Regions from separate parts of the Gordonia sp. X0973 genome, predicted to be linked through region 2. Evidence: predicted binding sites of a transcription regulator. Region 2 holds the regulator's gene; the other holds the start of a gene.
What was found. The regulator LexA, encoded in region 2, represses DNA repair genes until DNA is damaged. The targets are predictions, from matches to a motif close to CGAACANNTGTTCG.

Region 1 (4,207 bases), 440 kb from region 2:
CGCGGCGGCAGATTCGAGCCGTCGTCGGGGCGATCGGTGCGATAGCCGACGGCGATCGCACCCAGCGGCTCCCAGTGCCGTTGCAGGCCCAGCTGGTCGCGCACGACCTCCGGGGCGAAGATCGTCGATCCGATCCAGCAGCTGCCGATCTCGCGGGCCGACAGGGCCACCAGGAGCATGCCGACCGCGGCACCGGTGGCGACGGTGAACATCGTGTGCTCGGCGGCGTTGCGCCGCTCGTCGGGATAGGTGTGCGCACCGTCGGGCACCAGGAAGGGGATGACGACCTCGGGGGCGTCGTAGAGGATCTGGCCGCGCCGCACGCGTTTGGCGATCGACTCCGGCGTCTTCTCGTCCCCGCGCAGGTCGGCGCGCCAGGCCCGGCCCATCGCGTCGAGCAGCGCGATCCGGCGCGCGCGGTCGCGCAACCAGACGAACCGCACCGGATGCGTGTGGTGCGGCGCGGGCGCGGTGAGGGCCTCGGCGAGTGCGGCGCGCATCTCGTCGGGGTCCACATGGTCGGGGGCGAAGGTCCGCACCGACTGTCTGGTCAGCACGGCTTCGCGCCGGCCCCGGGCGATCGCGAAGTCGGTGCCGAGGCGGAACAAGTCCTCGTCGGCCGGACGCACGAGGTCCGCGGCCCGGCTGCCGTCGTCGGCGACGGACAGGCCGCGCACGATGGCGGCGGCGACGCCGTCGAGCTTGCCCTTGGCGAGGTCGGCGGCCGCGGCGATCTCGTCGGCGACGGCGATCTCGGTGACGATCAGCTCGTTGCCGTGCGCGTCGGTGCGGCCGGCGTATCCGTGGACGACGCCCAGCCCGGCGGAGCCGATCGCCACGTCGGTCTGCCCGACGCGCCAGGCGCGCCCCATCGTGTCGGTGACGAGGACGGCCACGTCCACACCCGCCGCGGCGAAGGCGGCCCGTGTCCTGGCGGCGCTGGCGTCCGGGTCCAGCGGCAGCAGCGCCAACTCGTCGGCGGCCACGTTCGACCCGTCGACGCCGGCCGCGGCCTGGATGAGGCCGTAGGCGTTCTCGGTGATCAGCGTGCGGTTCTTGCGGGCGACGACGCGCACCGACTCCTCGTCGATCAACCGGCGGCGCAGCGCGTCGCGCTCGTCGGGATCGGTGGGTGCGGCGACCAGGCGGCCCTCGGTCTTGGAGAAGACCTTCGACGTGATGACGACGACGTCCCCGTCGCGCAGCGTCGCGGCTGCCAGGATCGCCCGGGCCACGTCCATCCCCGGGCGGAACTCCGGCAGACCCGGGATCCCGACGATCTCGACGGGCCCGGGGGAGCGGTGATCGGCCGTCACGAGTCCTCCGCGGGGGTGTCGACGCCGACCAGGGCGCAGGCCGCCTGGATCATCTGCGCGGTGGCACGCGGATCGGTCATCAGCAGCGGCGCCGTGCCGACCGCGATGCCGTCGACCTCGGCGGTGTCGCCGTCGGCGATCAACCACCCGTCGAGCAGGCCGGTGCCGCTGCGGGGGCCGTAGTGCGCGGCGATGGCCTGTGCGCTGGTCTCGACGCCGATCACCGAGAGGCATTCGTCGGCCATGCCGCGCAGCGGCTTGTTGTCGATCACCGGACTGATGCCGACGACGGGCGCCGACGCCGAGCGCAGCGCGGCGCGGGCGCCTTCGAGCGAGAGGATCGCGCCGATGCTGACGACCGGGTTGCTCGGTGCGAACAGGATCACGTCGGCCTCGGCGATCGCGGTGGCGGCGTCGGCGGTCAGCTTGGCGTTCTTGTCGCCCACCTGGGCGAAGCCCGTGGTGGACACCTGGGCGCGGTAGCGCACCCACCACTCCTGGAAGTGGACCGCGCGTTGGGCGCCGTCGACGGAGTCGGGCGGGGTGATGACGACGTGGGTCTCGTGCCGCTCGTCGGAGGCGGGCAGCAGCCGCACCCCGGGGTTCCATCGCCGGCACAGGGCGGCGGTGACGTCGGTCAGCCGATAGCCCGCCTCGAGCATCTGCGTGCGGATCAGGTGGGTGGCCAGGTCGCGGTCACCGAGCCCGAACCAGTCGGGGTCGGCGCCGTAGGCGGCCAACTCCTCCTTGGCGTGCCACGTCTCGTCGCGACGGCCCCACGCCCGCTCCTCGTCGATCCCGCCGCCGAGGGTGTACATGCAGGTGTCGAGATCCGGTGTGATCCGTACCCCGTGCATCCAGGCGTCGTCGCCGACGTTCACGATCGCGGTCACGGTATGCTCGCCGGTGTCCGACGGGGGTTGGTCGGCCACGGCCGGGAACGGGGTGGCACCGAACAGTTCGCGCGCGCCGAGCAGCAGGCGGGCTCCGCCGACGCCGCCGACGAGGACAGTGATCTTCACGGGGGTCCAGCCTAGTGCGTGTGATTGATGCCAATCCCTCCAGCACGTGTCGAGACAACCGATTACGGTTCGGTAGTGGTATACGCCCAATTTGCCGTTCGGCTTGACCTGGACGATGGTCCACGTGTCTAATCACATCAGTGTCATTTGCGAGTTTGAATTATGGCGCAACGAATGTGAATTGTCTTGAGGCACAGCATATTCGACCATATGTTCGAGTTCGTGGCGAACCACGTGACACCGCGGAGCACATTCGCTGACCGAGACCGAGGCCGGCTAACGACAACGAGAGGAAACGCTGAGATGGGATTTGAGAACCCGCTGGGCGGCGACTCGTCTGCGTTCGGCTTCCCGACGCCATTTGCCGGGAACGCACCACAGGCTGCTCGACAGCACCTATCCATCGTCCCCAACGATTTCGACGCCCTGTTCGACGAGGTCGAGGAGACGTGGCAGGACCGGGCGCTGTGCGCCCAAACCGATCCGGAGGCGTTCTTCCCCGAGAAGGGCGGCTCGACGCGCGAGGCCAAGCGCATCTGCTCGGGCTGCGAGGTCAAGGCCGAATGCCTGGAATACGCCTTGCAGAAGGACGAACGCTTCGGCATCTGGGGCGGGCTGTCCGAGCGTGAGCGCCGGCGCCTCAAGCGCGGCATCATCTGACCGGAGGCAACCGAGCCGAATCGACACGCTGTCGGAGGGGGTCGTCGCTACGACGGCCCGTTCTCGACGGTGTCTTCGTCGATGCCGAGATACGTCGCCACCTGCTCGATCAACACTTCGCGGACGAGGTCGGCCAAGTCGTCGCGATCCTTCGCGCGCAGTTCGAGCGGTCGGCGGAACACCACGATCTGTGCCGCGGTCGGCGCGCCGGTCGCATCGATTCCCGCCGGTAGGAGTCGGGCCAGCGGGATCGCCCGATCCGCCGACACCTCCGGCGGCCAGGACACGCTGGCCGGATCCCTCGGCAGCATGCGCGGGACGTCGTCGACGGCGACGTTGAGGTTCGCCAACTCGGCATGCCACCGGGCGTCGATGTCGGCGAGGGCCTCGATGACGACCGCGTCGAACCCGTCGGCGCGCGACGTCCAGGCGGGCACGGTCTGCGGCAGCAGCGGGGAGCGCAGGCCGCGGTCGCGCCGGTCGCGTGACCGGCGCGAGCGGGTGGGCGCCGGGGCGCCGCTGCGCCGCGGACCCGGCCTCGCCTCGTGTCGCATGGCGCGAGTCTATGCCCCGGACGGCGATCGAAGCGCTCGCATGGGGCTCATCCGGTGTGTCCCGGCCGCACAGGCGCCGCCGGGGGTTAATCTGACAGTCGTGAACCATCCTCGTCAGTGCTCCCGTCCGGCGTGTTCGCGGCCGGCCGTCGCGACCCTGACATACGACTACGCCAGTTCCACTGCCGTGATCGGATCCCTGTCCCGCACGGCCGAGCCGCATTCCTGGGATCTCTGCGCCGAGCACGCGGACCGGATCACCGTGCCCCGCGGGTGGGAGATCATGCGCAACCTGAGCGGTTTCGCCGTGCCGACCGAGGAGCAGGAGCTGACCGCGCTCGCCGAGGCGGTGCGCGAGTCGGTGGCCGTCGGCTCCGAGCAGCCGCTCGACGGGTTCGACGATCTGCCGCCGCGCCCGGCTCCGCTGCTCTCCGAGCCGACCGCGGTGCGCCCGCGGCCGGGCCGCCGCGGGCATTTGCGCGTTCTGCCCGACATCGACTGAGTCCGACGGGCGGCGCGACGCCGATCGCCGTCCCGGGGCCGTCCGGTCCGCGCAGGAGAGGAAGCCGGCAAGGATAGGCTGGAGGCATGCGCACCACAGGGGCCGACCTGGACGACCCGAGCAGCCTCGTCGACGCCGATGTCGACGGTCTGC
Region 2 (4,207 bases):
CCACTCGGTTTCGCCGACGAGCGCTGAGGTCAGCGTCGGGATGGGCCGGGTGCTCCGGGGGGTGACCTCCTCGGCGACGATCGGTGGTAGGACCTTCACCGGGATCGCCGTCGACGTGGGCAATCCCCATCTGGCCTGCGTCGTTCCGGGTTTGTCGCACGGCGAGTTGAGTGCCCTCGACCTGTCCGGTCCGGTCGGATTCGACACCGGTGTGTTCCCCGAGGGGGTCAACGTCGAGCTGTGTACCGAACCGGTGGCCGACGGCGACACCCTCGTCGCATCGATGCGGGTCGTCGAACGCGGCGTGGGGGAGACGCGCAGCTGCGGAACGGGCCTGGTCGCGGCGGGCAGCGCACTACTCGCCTCCCTGGGGCGGGACTCCGGGAAGCTGCGGATCACCGTTCCCGGCGGCCGGGTCGACGTGGGCATCGACGACGGCGGGACGACCAGCACCCTGCGCGGTCCGTCGCGCCTCGTCGCGCGCGGCGAGCTGTTCACGGGCGCCCTCGACTGAGGGTGCAGGTAATCGGCTCGCGCACGACGTCCGCGCGGTGTCATGATGGACGGGTATGACTGAATCAGAACTGTCCCCGGACCCCGCGGTTTCTACTCCGCCCGGCGCGCTTCGCACGGACGATGCGCCGACGACGGGTCAACTCCAACTCGACGATCGGGCGTCGCTGCAGCGCGTCGCCGGCTTGTCCACCGAACTCACCGACGTCACCGAGGTCGAGTACCGGCAGCTGCGCCTGGAACGGGTCGTGCTCGTCGGCGTCTGGACGTCGGGCACCATCGCCCAGGCCAACGCCAACATGGCCGAACTCGCCGCGTTGGCCGAGACCGCCGGGTCGCAGGTGCTGGATGCGCTGATCCAGCGCCGGTCCAGCCCGGACGCGGCCACCTACATCGGGTCGGGCAAGGCGGGTGAGCTGCGCGAGATCGTCGTCGCGACCGGCGCGGACACCGTCATCGCCGACGGCGAGTTGACGCCCGCCCAGCTCAACGCGCTGGAGAAGGTCGTCAAGGTGAAGGTCATCGACCGCACCGCGCTGATCCTCGACATCTTCGCCCAGCACGCGACCAGTCGGGAGGGCAAGGCGCAGGTCAGCCTCGCGCAGATGGAGTACATGCTGCCCCGGCTGCGCGGCTGGGGCGAGTCGATGTCACGGCAGGCCGGTGGTCGGGCGGGCAGCAACGGCGGCGTGGGCCTGCGCGGTCCGGGTGAGACCAAGATCGAGACCGATCGCCGTCGGATCCGGGAGCGGATGGCCAAGCTGCGCCGGGAGATCCGCGCGATGAAGACCGCCCGGACGGTGAAGCGTCTGGACCGGCACCGCAGCGGGGTGCCGACGATCACCGTCGTCGGCTACACCAACGCGGGCAAGTCGAGTCTCGTCAACGCGATGACGGGTTCGGGCGTGCTGGTGCAGGATGCCTTGTTCGCCACCCTGGACCCGACGACGCGCCGCGCACGGCTGGACGACGGCCGCGAGGTGGTGTTCACCGACACCGTCGGTTTCGTCCGGCACCTGCCGACGCAACTGGTGGAGGCGTTCCGGTCGACACTGGAGGAGGTGGCCGACGCCGATCTGCTCGTGCACGTGGTCGACGGCTCGGAAGCCTTCCCGTTGGACCAGGTCAACGCTGTGCGGACCGTGCTGCGCGAGGTATCGGACGAGGCGCGGGACGGCACGCTGCCGCCCGAGTTGCTCGTCGTGAACAAGCTGGACGCGATGGACGACCTCAAACACGCCGAATTGGCCGCGGCGCTGCCGGGCGCATTGTTCGTCTCGGCGCGTACCGGCGCCGGGCTCCCGGAGCTGTTCGACGCCATCCGCGCCGAGATCGGGCGCGGGGACGTCGAGATGTTCGTCGACCTCCCCTTCTCGCGCGGCGATCTCGTCTCGCGGATCCATGCCGACGGCGAGATCCACTCGACCGAGCACCATGCGACGGGCACCAAGATGCGCGTGCGGGTTCCCGCCGCGCTCGCGGGTGAACTCGTCGAGTTCACCCGCGTCGACGCCTGACGGCGCCGCATCGGATCAGAGCAGGGGCCGGATCAGATCCGGCGCATCACGGTCACGACCTTGCCCAGGATGACCGCGCGGTCACCGGGAATCGGGTCGAACAGCGGGTTGTGCGGCATCAGCCACACGTGCGCGCCGTCGCGCTTGAAGGTCTTGACGGTGGCCTCCCCGTCGATCATGGCGGCGACGATGTCGCCGTTGTCGGCGACGTTCTGCTGTCGCACTACCACCCAGTCGCCGTCGCAGATCGCCGCGTCGATCATGGATTCGCCGACCACGCGGAGCAGGAAGTGGTTGCCGTCGCCGACGAGTTCTCGCGGGAGGGGGAAGACGTCTTCGATGGCCTCCTCGGCGAGGATCGGGCCACCCGCGGCGATCTGGCCGAGGACGGGGACATAGGTCGGCGTGGGCATTCCCTCGGCCGCGGCGCCACCGGGCGGCGGCCCCTTCTTGTCCGCCGCGACGTTGACCGCGCGGGGGCGGTGCGGATCGCGCTTGAGCAGGCCTTTGTTCTCCAGGGTCTTCAGCTGGTAGGCCACCGACGAGGTCGACACGAGGCCGACCGCGTCACCGATCTCGCGGATGCTCGGCGGGTATCCGCGCTCGCGGACGGACTTGCGGATCACCTCCAACACGTCGCGCTGACGCTGGGTCAGGGTCGCCTCGATCGCGGCGGGGCTGTCGGTGAGGCCGGACTCCGCCGACTTCTTCTTGGCCATGATGTTTCTCCTCTGCTCGTTGCCACAACGCTAGCGAAGAAAGCCGCGACCTTCAAACATTTGTTCGACGTGTCGCGAGACTTTGTCAGACCCTCGTGGTAAAACTTCGAACAAGAGTTCATCGAACACACGAACGAGGAGAACCGACATGAGCGCACCAGTGATGCACCGCCCGGCAGTCCGCCCGGCTCCGCGCCCGCTCCGTCCCGCCCAGACCCGGCGCCGCCCGGTCGACGGCCGTTCCCACCATCCCCGGCCGGACCGCGGCACCCGGTGCGCTGCGCCGGTGGCCCCGGTCCAGAGCCGGCAGCAGCGGGTGATCGCCCGTCGCCGGGGGAGCGCCGCGGCGATCCTCGTCGGCGCTGCGCTCGCCGGGCTGGTCTGGCTCTTCGCCATCGTCGGCGGCAACTACGAGGCGAGCACTGCTCCCGATCCGGTTGCCACGTCGGTGGTCCACGTGCGCGGAGGCGAGACATTGAACTCGGTCGCCGCGCGCGTCGCCCCGGATATGCCGCGCCAGGCGGTGATCAATCAGCTGCGCGCGTTGAACGGGTTGCCGTCGTCGCAGTTGACGGCCGGCCAGGCGCTCGTGGCCCCGGTCTACCGATAAGCGTGGGCGGCGCCCAGTCGCGCGGCAGCATCGGCTGCCGCAGTGCGTCGGGTAGTCGGAGCACTGCCCGGGCCGTCGGTATTGTTGGGCTCATGCATTGTCCGTTCTGCAAGCATGAGGACACCAAGGTCGTCGATTCCCGTCTCGCCGACGAGGGTCAGGCGATCCGCCGTCGTCGGTCGTGTCCGGAATGCGGACGCCGGTTCACCACGGTGGAGAATGCGGTGTTGGCCGTGGTCAAGCGCAACGGCGTGACCGAGCCGTTCAGCCGCGAGAAGGTGATGCGGGGCGTCCGGCGGGCATGTCAGGGCAGGCAGGTCGACGAGGATGCGCTGGCCCAGTTGGCGCAGCAGGTCGAGGACGCGGTGCGATCCTCGGGTTCGGCCGAGGTGCCGAGCAACGAGGTCGGGCTGGCCATCCTCGGGCCGCTGCGCGATCTCGACGAGGTCGCCTATCTGCGGTTCGCCTCGGTATACCGCTCGTTCGAGTCGCTCGAAGACTTCCAACGGGAGATCGACTCCCTGCAGTCCGACCGCGGCTGACCGATCCACCGCCGGCGAGGCGGCTCAGACGAAGGCGTCGAACGCCTTGATCACCCGTTTCTCCGACACGGTGCCCGCGGTACCGAGTCGCTGGGCGTAGAGCCCGACCCGCAACTCCTCGATCATCCAGTGCGCATACTCGTTGAACGGCTCCCGGCGGGCCTCCGGCAGCTGCGCCAGGCGCAGATTCCACCGCTCCACGACCCGGTCGACGGCCGCGGTCGCATCCCGGTCGCGGGCGGGGTTGGCCGTCACGGCGTCGAGCCGCATGAGCGCGGCGTCGAGGTAGCGCGGCAGCGAGGCCAA

Region 1: the regulator LexA is predicted to act here: its motif matches at 2,542-2,555, upstream of cofD (2-phospho-L-lactate transferase).

Annotation. Positions count from the first base shown of each region.
Region 1 covers NZ_CP054691.1:2,477,756-2,481,962, reverse strand. The annotation lists gene HUN08_RS12150 (coenzyme F420-0:L-glutamate ligase) at 1-1,316, opposite strand, end outside; gene cofD (2-phospho-L-lactate transferase) at 1,313-2,338, opposite strand; gene HUN08_RS12140 (WhiB family transcriptional regulator) at 2,741-2,998, shown strand; gene HUN08_RS12135 (metallopeptidase family protein) at 3,046-3,552, opposite strand; gene HUN08_RS12130 (DUF3499 domain-containing protein) at 3,653-4,054, shown strand; gene HUN08_RS12125 (hypothetical protein) at 4,141-4,207, shown strand, end outside.
Region 2 covers NZ_CP054691.1:2,035,815-2,040,021, reverse strand. The annotation lists gene dapF (diaminopimelate epimerase) at 1-514, shown strand, start outside; gene hflX (GTPase HflX) at 570-2,030, shown strand; gene lexA (transcriptional repressor LexA) at 2,063-2,749, opposite strand; gene HUN08_RS18365 (LysM peptidoglycan-binding domain-containing protein) at 2,898-3,359, shown strand; gene nrdR (transcriptional regulator NrdR) at 3,452-3,901, shown strand; gene hrpA (ATP-dependent RNA helicase HrpA) at 3,926-4,207, opposite strand, start outside.